3 regions of the Paenibacillus sp. FSL R5-0407 genome follow, and region 1 is predicted to be linked to each of the others. Evidence: riboswitches for the same ligand, from Rfam matches in the RefSeq annotation. Region 1 holds a riboswitch; each other region holds the start of a gene.
What was found. A riboswitch is a leader RNA that binds a small molecule or an ion and turns the genes downstream of it on or off. The one in region 1 is predicted to bind cyclic di-AMP.
Positions count from the first base shown of each region.

Region 2: linked by a shared signal. The riboswitch ahead of NYE70_RS18660 (C40 family peptidase) and the one ahead of NYE70_RS00490 (APC family permease) in region 1 are both predicted to bind cyclic di-AMP.
Region 3: linked by a shared signal. The riboswitch ahead of NYE70_RS03775 (hypothetical protein) and the one ahead of NYE70_RS00490 (APC family permease) in region 1 are both predicted to bind cyclic di-AMP.

Region 1 is NZ_JBBPAX010000001.1:101,793-105,998, reverse strand. Features, by position in the region: gene NYE70_RS00495 (5' nucleotidase, NT5C type) at 70-618, shown strand; gene NYE70_RS00490 (APC family permease) at 637-2,463, opposite strand; cyclic di-AMP (ydaO/yuaA leader) riboswitch at 2,623-2,813, opposite strand; gene pdxK (pyridoxine/pyridoxal/pyridoxamine kinase) at 3,065-3,880, opposite strand; gene NYE70_RS00480 (hypothetical protein) at 4,048-4,206, opposite strand, start outside.
Region 2 is NZ_JBBPAX010000001.1:3,937,459-3,941,664, reverse strand. Features, by position in the region: gene NYE70_RS18675 (M1 family metallopeptidase) at 1-129, shown strand, start outside; gene NYE70_RS18670 (hypothetical protein) at 197-1,027, shown strand; cyclic di-AMP (ydaO/yuaA leader) riboswitch at 1,249-1,383, shown strand; gene NYE70_RS18665 (C40 family peptidase) at 1,386-1,877, shown strand; cyclic di-AMP (ydaO/yuaA leader) riboswitch at 2,120-2,256, shown strand; gene NYE70_RS18660 (C40 family peptidase) at 2,261-2,734, shown strand; gene NYE70_RS18655 (GNAT family N-acetyltransferase) at 3,139-3,642, shown strand; gene NYE70_RS18650 (c-type cytochrome) at 3,805-4,167, shown strand.
Region 3 is NZ_JBBPAX010000001.1:773,452-777,657, forward strand. Features, by position in the region: gene NYE70_RS03770 (Ig-like domain-containing protein) at 1-1,066, opposite strand, end outside; cyclic di-AMP (ydaO/yuaA leader) riboswitch at 1,346-1,584, shown strand; cyclic di-AMP (ydaO/yuaA leader) riboswitch at 1,702-1,875, shown strand; gene NYE70_RS03775 (hypothetical protein) at 2,046-2,459, shown strand; gene NYE70_RS25990 (potassium-transporting ATPase subunit F) at 2,486-2,563, shown strand; gene kdpA (potassium-transporting ATPase subunit KdpA) at 2,590-4,206, shown strand, end outside.

The sequences.
Region 1 (4,206 bases):
GTCCATTACAATTACGTTTAAATTCAACTTAGATATCGAAAAAGTAACTGCCAGGGAGAAGTGCGAAGCATGAGCAAAAAAATAGTAGCCATCGACATGGATGACACGATCTGCCATCTCATACCGAAAGCGATTCATTATCATAATTTAATGTATCCCGATCTTCCGTTGACCATGGAGCAAATCATCAGCTTTGATCTTAGCGGCATTTGGCATCCTGCATGCACGGACGACATTTTCTTCGGCAGGCCCGGCCTGTACGAAGAGCTTGAAATTTTTGACGAGTATACGATTGAAGAGGTGAAGCGGATGACCGTCGATTACGACGTCATCGTCGTGACGGCCGCCCGCCCGGCATCGGTTCCGGAAAAATGGAGATGGCTGCAAATGCATATGCCTTTCATTCCATTCGATAACTTCTTCGTCGCCAAGCGCAAATACTTGCTTGATTTTGACTTGTTGATTGACGACGGCCCCCATAATCTGATCGCGGCCAAGGAAGCGGGCAAACAGACCATTATGATCCCCCGTCCTTGGAATGCGCCGGTTCAGCAGGACTTTATTCTAAAGGATTCATGGCAAGGCATGAACGAGCTGGTAGGGCAAATTCTGACTTGATGGTCAGATGAAAAGATCTTATTTTTTGAAATGATAAGGAACCGTGGTTACGATCAAATCCCTCCGGTATAGCAAAAAGGCGCGGATTAGCAAGCTGGACTGATTATGCAGGGCGTTATGCCACCGTTTCTTCGGTATGAATTGGGGAATCAGAACGGTTACCCGGAAATTCATTTCCTTGGCCTTATGCTCCACGGTATCGATGAACTTCGTCAGCGGCTGGATAATGCTCCGGTATTGGGAATACAGCGTAACCAGCCGAATTTCAGGGTGCCACTGGTTCCATTTCTCCTCAAATTGCTTTTCCGCCTCTTTATCGAACGCCACATATACAGCGATGATCTGATCCGGAGACAACGATTTCGCGTAATTCAGCGTATTTTCCACTACATGCGTAATTCCCGCTACGGGAATTACCATGACATTCCCCTCGATCGCTAGTGGCTGTTCGCATGTAGTGATCCGCAATTGATCCCCCACAGCTTCGTAATGACGGTTGATTTTATGAAATACATAAACGATCGCCGGCAAAAAGATTAACGCAGGCCAGACTTGCGGAAATTTCGTAATGAAAAAAATCATCATGACCGTAAAGCTGATTAAAGCCCCGATCGCGTTTATCGTTAATTTCAATCCCCAGCCCGCCGGTTTTTCCCGGAACCATTTCACAAGCATACCGGTTTGCGCCAGCGTAAACGGGATAAATACGCCTACCGCATAGAGCGGAATCAAATGCTCGGTCTGTCCTTTAAAAACGATGATCAGCAGGATTGAGGCCACCGCCAAAAAGACGATTCCGTTAGAATAACCGAGACGGTCTCCGCGAACGGTGAACATACGCGCGATATATTTGTCTTTCGCCAGGTTCACGGCCAAGAGCGGAAATGCCGAGTATCCGGTATTGGCGGCCAGCACCAGAATCATCGCGGTGATCCCTTGAATCAAATAATACATGATCCCCCGGCCGAAAGTAGCTGAAGCGATCTGGGACACGACGGTTTCCTCCGCTTTAGGAGAAATACCGTAATAATAAGCCAACGATACGATCCCCGTAAACAAAAGCGCCAGCAGAACGCCCATGGCAGCCAATGTTTTGGAGGCATTCTTGGGAGCCGGATCCTTGAAGTTAGGAATGGCGTTAGAAATCGCCTCGACACCTGTCAAAGCCGAACTCCCCGAGGCAAATGCCCGCAAGAGCAGGAACAGCGTAAGGCCTGTCACCGGTGTCCCCATCGGTGTATGCAGGTTGGCCGGAACTTCGCCCATTGCAATTTGATATAGTCCCGCCCCAATAGTGATAAATATAACAAGCACGAATAAGTAAACCGGATAAGCCAGGATGGAAGCCGATTCGGTAATACCGCGCAAATTGAGTACCGTGATAACAACCACTAAAAGGCATGCTATAAGTACGTTATGTGAATGCAGCGACGGAAAAGCTGAGGTGATCGCATCCGTCCCCGCAGAAATGCTGACCGCAACGGTTAAAATATAATCCACCAGCAGCGCGCCGCCGGCTAAAAGACCGGAGTTTACCCCCAAATTTTCCTTGGAAACAACATAGGCTCCTCCGCCATGCGGATAGGCATAAATCACTTGTCTGTAAGATAAAACGAGAGCCAGCAGCAGCACCAGAATTCCCGCGGCAATCGGGATGGAGTACCAGTAGGCGGCCGCGCCGAGCGTCATCAGGACGAGCAGAATCTGCTCCGGTCCGTAGGCTACGGAGGACAAGGCATCCGATGAAAGGATCGCCAGGGCTTTCGTTTTGTTTAATTTTTGTTCGCCGAGTGCGGTTGACTTCAGCGGCTGACCGATGAGCACTCTCTTGATTATCGAAAACATAGATGCAACACCACCGTGCTTTATTTTTTGCAAATTCAAAGGCTGATTATGATTAAATATTTTGGTAAATCGTCTCATTTGGAGACTTTTTGGACAGCAAAAAACCACAGAGGCAAGACCCCCTGCGGTCCATGAGTGCTTTACATGGGCACAGTATCATTCCTCTCTCGGACTACGCTTACGAGGTTAGCTGTCGGATTAGGGTGGCGAGAGTCACCCCTCCGCGGCATGTTCTGCATGACATGCTGCGGATTCACCCCTACCGTTCGTTTCGGCTGGCTTTGCCTGTTACGCCCGGCATTCGGTTCCCCCGTTTTCCCGTATTACGGGAAATTCAGCGAATCAAGAATATCAAATCCACGAATGAATATTACGCCTGCTCTCATTTTCTGTAAATCCCGAAATTTGCGTTGAATCGCTTCTATTTGTTGTAAAAGAGTACGATAAAACGCTTACTTCCATCACTTTCATTTATTATCCTTCATTATTGAGCCCGCATTAACGCGCAACATAAATCATCGTATTAATGCCGAATACAACAAAAAAAGACCGGCCTCCATTCCTGGAAACCGGCTTGTCCTGATTCATTCTATATGTCAGCCTACTCGCCGTTCAAACGGTATCCTCCATGGAATACCGGTCCCACATATTCGTTAAAGGCATACCCCGAACGAATGGCCGCCGTTACGAATTTTTTCGCTTTAACTACGGCTTCCTTTACAGTTAAGCCGCTGGCCAGTCCACCTGTTACGGCAGCCGCAAAAGTACAACCGGCTCCATGGTTATGTGCGGGTTCGATCTTTTCCGTCTCCAGAACCTCAAATTCCTCGCCGTCATAGAACAGGTCGATCGCTTTGTCGCCTTCCAAGGCTTTGCCGCCTTTAATGACTACGTAAGCCGCTCCGCGTTCATGAATGATCTTCGCTGCTTTCTTCATGTCATCCACGCTGGACAAACGCCCCAAACCGGAAAGCACACCGGCTTCGAACAAGTTTGGCGTAACAACCGTAGCAAGCGGTAGCAGCAAATCGCGAATCGCATCCGCGCTCTCCGGATTCAAAACTTCGTCTTCCCCTTTGCAGACCATGACCGGGTCGATGACCACATTTTGTTGGTTATGCTGCTTAATGCATTTCTCAACGACTTCTATAATAGGCACGCTGCCCAGCATCCCCGTCTTCATAGCTTGCACCGGGCCGCCCGCAAACACGGTCTTCAACTGCTCGGCCACCAGATTGGCGTCTATCGGGTACACGCTATGATGCCATCCGCGGTCCGGATCCATCGTAACAATGGTAGTCAATGCGCTGAGTCCGTAAGTTCCGTATTCTTCAAATGTTTTCAAGTCTGCCTGTATCCCCGCGCCGCCGCTGGAGTCACTGCCGGCAATAGTTAGCGTTTTAAGAATGGTTGACATGATCAAATGCTCCTTTACGAAAAACTAAAGTGCTTCCGGCCTCTATTGTAGCATTATTTTCAGAAACTCAGTGAATTATTTACGCATTTACATAGCCCGGAAACAAAAAAAGTATGGAGCAAGTAATCCTTGCTCCATACTTTCCACTGATATGGTCTATAGCCAGCTTATTTCACGACGATCTGGTTTGCGGCATCGATTCTTTCCTGGGATGCGTTGAAGCATTTCTTGCAGACTTTAAGAGCCTGACCGGAACTGCTCATCTTCGTATAAAGCAGTTTAATCCGCGTGCTTCTGCATACGGGGCATGTCCCCCGGCCTCTGGA
Region 2 (4,206 bases), 3.8 Mb from region 1:
TCCTTGGTGCTTGAGAACAAGCATATCAACAACTTTATTAAGGCCGAGGTCAAGGAACCTGTCAGCACACGTGCTTCTTTAAGCATCACCAAGCTGCTGGAATCCCTGCTTGGCACTCTGTTCTGGTAGGCTGGACGAACAAGAATAAGGCTTATTCATAGCAGTAATGCTCACAAAACTTTTAGGAGGGAAAGTTATGACCTATGTACGAAATGGATGGGGGCTTGTCAGGAGCCAGTTTCCCTCTGTGATCATCCTGTTCCTGTACCAGCTGCTCTGGGGGCTGTTTCTGTACCGTCTGATCCATTCGGCGGTTGTGGCCGTACTGTCCAGGTACCCGGATACGCCCCCGAATGAACTGAACCGGATTCTATACTTGATCGAAGGGCAATTCGAATTGAAGCACAATCCGGAGATTCACCAGTATTTCTGGCTGCTAATCGGGATGATTGTTCTCCGTCTATTGCTGACGCCGCTGTTCCAGGCGGGTATTCTCTACGGTCTGGTTCCCGCCGAGACCCGGGCGTCCGGACTTCCCTTCTTCCGGGGAATGAAGGAATTCTGGAAGCCCGTCACTCTCTTCTTTCTGTTGGAGCTCGCGCTGCTCTCCCTGCCGGGAATTTGGATCGTCCCGGACCTATACGCCCTCTTGCCCCGTCTCCTTACGTCAGGCGACAGGCTCGCTCCCCTTTTGACCCTTTGTGGATATTTGCTGGGGTGGGTGGTTTACGGTTGGCTTGTCCGGCAAATCCTGCTGTTCGCCCAGTTCGGGTATCTGTTTAAGGCCGGCGTCTGGGGCTCCCTGATGCTGAGCATGAGGTATCTATTGCCGGGGATCGCCATTTCCCTTATTCTCGGAGCTGCCGGCGCCGCCTTGTTCCTTTTGTTCGGAACGGCCTCCTGGATTTGGACAGGACTGATTGCTTTAATTCTGCAACAAACCTATCCTTTCATTCGCAGTCTATTTCAAATTTGGACTCTAACCTCTCAATATCAGCTTTGGCATACCAAATCACAAAAAAGTTAATTTTTTTTCATCTTTATCCTTCCTTGTGCCACAAGGCCTCCGAGCTTATTCGGGGGTCTTGTCCTGCGTTTTCCCCTCTCAAACTCGCTAAATAACCATTGCCAAAATATACTGGCCTTTGTTACAATAACAACAGCACAATTTCAGTAACAGTTTTGTAATTATTTTTGTCACTATTAGCAGGAGTCTTCTGCTGGGTGTCGAATAAGTAAGTAGTCAGGTGTAAATTACAGCCGAATTCCCTTCACGGGGAACGGGGGAACCACTTTGGGTGAATTGATCTCGCAAGAGAGGGATCATAGGGGACCTTCAACCGAATCCTTAAGCTAACCTCGTAGGCATTGGAAGGAGCATTTCCTTGAAAAAACAGTTAACCGCAGCAGCCGTAAGTCTTGCAATACTTTTCTCCATCGGAACTGGTAGCGCTTTCGCAGATTCCAAATTGGACACCACGATTGAAAAAGCTCTGGGAAGCGATTATGTTTCCGGCGGAACTACCACCTCTGGCTTTGACTGTTCCGGATTCACTATGTATGTCTTTTCGAAAATCGGAATTAAATTGCCGCACCAATCAGGCTCCCAGTACAAGATGGGAACCGCTGTAGAGAAGAAAGAACTGATCGCTGGCGATCTGGTGTTCTTCAACACTTCAGGCAAAGGTGTGTCTCATGTTGGTGTTTACGTCGGTGACGGCAAGTTTGCTCATGCTTCCTCCTCCAAAGGAGTTATCATCAGCAAATTGAGCGATAAATATTATGTCGAGCGCTATGTTGGCGCCAAGCGCATTATGAGCACTGATAAGTTCGAAGAAGTTACAAGCGATACTCAAGATCATGATGATGTAGAATAGTAACGATGAAGCCCGCAGAGATTCTTTATGGATCGCAATCTGCGGGTTTTTTCTTTTATTTAAACCGTCGTCCTAGGAAACATTACCCGGAGAGGACGGGATATACAGGACAAATCAACTTATTTATTCAAAAATAACAAAACAAACTTGCAAACCCGCGTTGATGTTTGGTAAAATGACCAGAGTAAATGGTAACAACTTTGTAATCACTGTTGTAACGTCGTAATTTTTCGGGTGCATTCAACAAAGACTAGCCGAATTCCCGGCACCCGGGAAACGGGGGAACCACATTGGGTGAATTGATTTCGTTACATAGGGATCATAGGGAACCTTCAACCGAATCCTCAAGCTAACCTCGCAGGCCTTGGAAGGAGTTTAACATCTTGAGAAAGACATTCGCAGCAGCAGCAACGAGTTTAGCTATTTTGTTCACCATGGGGACAGGAAGTGCCTTTGCGGACACCACATTGACCAGCGTCGTTAAATCCGTGTACGGAACACCTTACAAATACGGAGGCGTCACGACCAACGGTTTTGACTGTTCCGGATTTACAAGATACGTGTTCAAGAAAATGGGCGTCGATCTTGCCCGCGTCTCTACCGCCCAGTACAAGCAAGGTACCCCAGTGGCCAAGAGCCAGTTGAAAGCGGGAGACCTCGTATTCTTCAACACCCTGGGCAAAGGTAAAGTGTCCCATGTGGGCGTCTACCTGGGAGACGGAAAATTCGCTCATGCCTCTTCTTCCAAAGGAATCAGAACAGACAAATTAAGCAACACTTACTATAAAACACGTTATGTCGGGGCAAAAAGAATTTTGAGCGCAGACAGCTATTCCAGCTTTGCCAAAGAATCCTGATCACCCCTGATAGGCTGAGGCCCTCACCTCAATAGCTCGCTTGACCGCACTTGATTCTTGCCGGAATCAACGCGGTCTTTTTTCTTTCCTTCATCTTATTCATATAACGAAGGAATCGATCAAAAGGTTTCTTGGATAAAACCCATTCCAAAAATATTTTTTCCGTTCTCGTTCTCTAACACTCCATATCCTATCTTCCCTATATCCAAAATTTACCCGTTATGCGGATGCCTAAACAGGAAATTTTTAATTTACGCATTTTTTTTGCCTGCCTTCGATTTCTGGCCCCTCTTCCTCCACAAAGCCTTTACAACCAATAAAAATCCCGTTAGAGTGAGGTTAAAAAGAACTACAGCCATATGGGTAGCCGCATAGGCATTCCTATCGTTTAAGGAGGCGCAAAAATGGAAAAACCAATCGCACCATTTCGAATCGTACCCATGGAAGAAAGCCATGGCGCAGATATCAGTACTTGGCGTTACGATTCTCCCTACGATATTTATAGCTGGCTTCCCTGGGAACAGATGAAGGCGCTCGATGTGGAATTTGGGAATCCCGTTTTAAGGGCCCAGCAGTACGTCTCTTTGCTGGATCAGCAGGAGGAGCTTGCCGGATTCGCCCAGTACTTTCCTATGGAGGGCGTTACACGGCTTGGCATCGGTATGAGACCTGATTTATGCGGCCACGGGCTGGGTAAGACCTTTGTGCTGACAATCGTCGAGGAGGCCCAGCGGAGAAAGCCTAAGGATGTAATTGACCTGGAAGTGCTCACATGGAACACACGGGCGATCCGGGCTTACCAGAAGTCCGGCTTCGTGATTACCGATCTGTACGAGAAAATGACTCCTGGCGGCATTTCCAAGCCATATTACTGCATGGTGTTTCGCGGAAAACCCTCCGAGGCGTAAAAAAACATCCCCTTAATGAGACGTCTATGATTAATCACACATGATTTTAACGTATTTTTCGTATACTACAAATAATTCGTTACTTTTTTTGACACAAATGCTATGATCACGGGGCATGTTCAGCTATAATGGAAGGTAGCTTACATAGGAGGGACGATTGAAATGCAGAAGTGGATCATGAGCGGAATACTCATCGTGGCGTGCGCCTTCGCAGCCGTGTTAATGTTTACATTACCCGGTAAAGATCAGGTGGCCCAGGAAGAAAAGCCGCAAATGCCTGCGGTTACTGTAAGCGCAGAGCAAGCCGAAGCTACGGTTAAAGCCAACTGTATTTCCTGTCACGGGACTGATTTGCAAGGCGGAGCCGGTCCGAATCTGCAAAAAATTGGATCCGAGCTGTCGGCGGAACAGTTGTACGGCATAATTACTAAAGGAAAAGGCGGAGGCATGATGCCTTCCTTCAAAGATAAATTGAAGGACGAGGAAATCGCCAACGTCGCTATGTGGCTTGCGGAAAAGAAATAACAAACAAAAACAAAGACGCGCCCGCCGGGACTTATAAGT
Region 3 (4,206 bases), 670 kb from region 1:
AATTGATGACCTTTTCCATCTCATGGATTGCATTGCCGTGATATGGAGCCAGGGCGCCATAATAGGGAGGTACGGTTCCTCCGGCGATACAGGCGTGGACCCGATAGCCGTTGTCATGCGCCCACTTTACGAACTCCCGGACAGCCTCAGGCTGGTCTTCAAGGATGTCTACACCCTCATACGGAAAAACGCCGATATAAAAGGTGGTGATCGGATCGGAGCCGAAGGTTCCGGTATCATCGGCAAGCGCTTTTAACGCCGATTTGGAGCCCGGGTTCAAAAAGAGATTGTAGGCGGCTTTTTCCCAGATCCACATCGCACGGTCTTGCTTTTCAAGTGTAACCGGTTCGGGAGCCCAGTTCCCGGTATGAGCATAAACCGTAGTGCTCCGGCCTTCATTGCCGAATTCGTCGAAGGCCCTTGCCTCCAGACTGGAGGTCCGGTTACCGAGATTTTTGGCGTCCCATTTGAATTGATAGTGGTTCCCGGTTTGCTTTGCTTTCATCCATGGCCCGCCGTTGATTCGAATCTCTACCAGCTCAACGGAATTCTTGGCGTCGACGGTGATTTTTACAGGGACCGAGCCGTGGACGGTTTCATCGTCCGAAGGATTTGTAATCTTCACAACAGGGAGGCTGGCTTCGGGATTATTGACATACACCGATGTCGTAGCCGTGGAGATTCCATAACGAGACGAACTCTGCACTCCCTTGGCAATCAGCGAGATGTTGCCGTCGTATTTGGATACGTCGACATCCGCATACCAAGTGCCGCTTTCGGGTCCATTTAAGTCCTCTCTTACGGAGTTAAGCTGTTCGGTTCCATTAATAATCAATTTGATGTCATAAGTTTCGGTATACCCTCCCGTAACCCGCAGCCATCCCGGAGGTACCTGATCACCTTCCGCCGGAGAATCGATGGTCAGCATGGATTCGGCGTGAGCGTAGGGGATCTGAGCCACGAGGATAAAAGAGAAGCAAAGGAATAGAGAAGCAGTCAACCCTTTGAAAATCAATGAACCTACAACTTGATTCAATAAGGCTTTCTTTTGTTGACGAATCGGCATGAATACCCCTCGCTTTCTATCCGGAATAATTGTAAACGTTTACAATTGTATTGTAGCCGTAGTATTTTTCTTAGGGCAATAACCGTTTAATGACCTTTAATATAATGGAATGAAAAATGAAGCATTAAAGAGATATGACGTAAATGAGAGAGTTTAACCATTATGAAAACGCTCCCGTTTCATATAATTGGCAATTGCAAACTGTTTTTAACCGGTTGCCTGACTTTACTGGATTCGGCGCCGGAGTTATGATTCAATCCATGAAACAAATATAATACCATTTGTCGATCGCTGAATTTCCCGGCAACGGGAAAACGGGGGAACCAAATTGCGGCGCATCTATCTTGGCTCCTAGGCCAAGAAGCCGTTTCGTTCGTTTGCCGTCTTTAATGTGAGAGTTAAAGACCGCAAACGGACAGGGGTGAATCCCGGACGGAAACCATGGATTCCGTTCGGGTAGGGCGACTCTCACCGCCCGAATCCGACAGCTAACTTCGTAAGCGTGGATGAAGAGAGGATGGGTGAACTGTCAGCCGTATGAGTAGGCCACAGAGCGCCAAGGTGCCTCTGTGGTTTTTTATTGCCTAAATTGAAAAATTGACTGAAATTGTTATGAAAAATCGAAATGAAAAATAATGTCTTTTTCGCTGAATTCTGCGAACGCAGAAGCGGGGGAACCAACGAAACGCCGATCTGGGATCGGAACGTTTCATGGGGTGAATCGCCGGAAATATCCTTAATTTCCAGCGTAGGGCGACTCTCGCGCCCGAATCCGACAGCTAACCTCGTAAGCGTAATTGGGAGAGGCAACCGCCATAAGCTCACCATGGTTATGAACACCATGCCAGAAGCTGCGGAAAGGTTCCTTCCTTTCCTGCGGCTTTTTTGCTGTGCAAAGTACTGGATTGAGCTTACTAGTAAAGTCTACCTCACCAGGAGGAGCTTTAGGTCTTGCTATTATCTGAGGGAGGAAACAAAGGTGGAGGAAGATTGTATCCTCATTGCTGCGCCAAATCAGGCAGGGCTGAATTTTGTACGGCTGCTGTTGTCTAAGCGGCGGAATGTTGCGGTTCTCGTGAACAACAAAACTGAGGAGAAACGGGCTCGTAAATTGGGGGCGGTTCAAGTGATCCGGGTGAAGACGGAGGATGAAAAAACTTGGAGGATTCCCGAATTTCGGATCGGGAGGGTCTTTATTTTTGAAACTACGCTAACTTTAACATGTCGATATTTGCAGTTATGCCGTCAATGGACATCGAGTCCAATAATCGTGATTACGCCGGAGCGGCATCCGAGAATGATTTACAAGGGCCTTGGAGCGACTTATGTGATTCATTCCGGTTCCTGCGAGGTCGGATTTTTAGCAAACGGCATTCCGGAAACCGGGGATTAACAGGAATTAAAGGAGGGGGATACGCCATGATAGGGATCGGGTTGGTCGTCCTGTTCGTATTTCTTTATTTGATCTATGCCTTGATTCATCCTGAGAAATTTTAAAAAGCCTACTTTTGAGGGGGATCCCAATGGATTTAGTGCAAATGTTAGTTGTGATCGGCGTCATCATTGTACTGGTGAAACCGCTGGGCACTTATTTATACCATGTGTTTTCCGGGGAATCGAACCGTACCGACAACATATTCGGAGGTTTCGAAAGACTGATCTATAAGCTGGTCGGTTTCAAACGCCGTGAAGGCATGAGCTGGAAAAAATACGCCTTTAGCATGATTGTGACGAACGTCGTTCTGGTGGGAGTAAGCTATTTGGTTCTGCGGATTCAACAGTTTCTTCCCTTGAATCCTAATGGGATGGGAAACATGGAATCGTCGCTTTCATTCAATACGGTCATCAGCTTTATGACCAATACGAATCTACAGCATTATAGCGGAGAGTCGGCCCTGTCTTATTTCTCTCAAATGGCCGTCATTACGATGATGATGTTTACCTCAGCCGCCAGCGGCTTGTGTGTAGCGATATCATTTATCCGCGGTTTGACGCAGAGAGGGCAAACGATAGGAAACTTCTTTGAAGATTTTATTAAAGCACATGTCCGTGTATTTCTGCCGTCAGCTTTGCTCGTTACCTTAATTCTCGTGGCACTGCAGGTTCCACAGACGTTGGACCCGACCTTGACGGTTCATACGCTGGATGGCGCGTTGCAGCGAATTTCGATGGGGCCCGTCGCCTCGCTCGAGTCGATCAAGCATTTGGGGACGAACGGCGGGGGATTTTTCGGAGTGAACTCCGCACATCCGTTTGAAAATCCGAACGGTTTGAGTAACGCCGTGGAAATGTGGTCGATGTGGATGATGGGTGCTGCATTGCCATACACATTCGGATTGTTCGCCAAGAATAAGAAACAAGGCTGGGTCATTTTCTCCGCCATGATGATTCTATTTCTCGTCTTTTTATCCACCGTCTATTTCTCGGAAAAAGCGGGGAACCCGGCAATCAACGCACTGGGTATCGATGCTGCACAAGGAAGCATGGAAGGGAAAGAAGTTCGCTTTGGGATCGCCGGATCCACGCTGTTTACCACTGTAACGACGGCCGCTACGACAGGGAGTGTCAACAATATGCATGATACTTTAACGCCGCTCGGCGGGATGGTTCCGTTGGTTCAAATGATGCTGAACGTCGTATTCGGCGGAAAAGGCGTCGGCCTTATGAACATGATGATGTACGCCATTCTAGGTGTGTTCATTTGCGGCCTGATGGTCGGCCGGACGCCGGAATTTCTGGGCCGCAAAATCGAGGCCAAGGAAATGAAGCTGATCGCCATTGCGATATTGGCGCATCCGTTTATCATTCTTGTGCCGACTGCGATCAGTTTTATGACGGATCTGGGGCAAAGTGCAATCACGAACCCCGGTTTCCATGGTTTATCTCAGGTGCTGTACGAATACACTTCCTCTGCCGCAAATAATGGGTCCGGCTTTGAAGGACTGGCGGACAATACACCGTTCTGGAACATTACGACCGGGCTGGTCATGTTGTTTGGGCGTTATGTTTCCATCATAGCCTTGCTGGGCGTTGCGGGTTCCTTGATGTCCAAGGAGCCGATTCCGGAAACGATCGGTACCTTACGTACCGACAACCGCCTGTTCGTCGGCATATTGATTGGAACGGTGCTCCTTATCGGT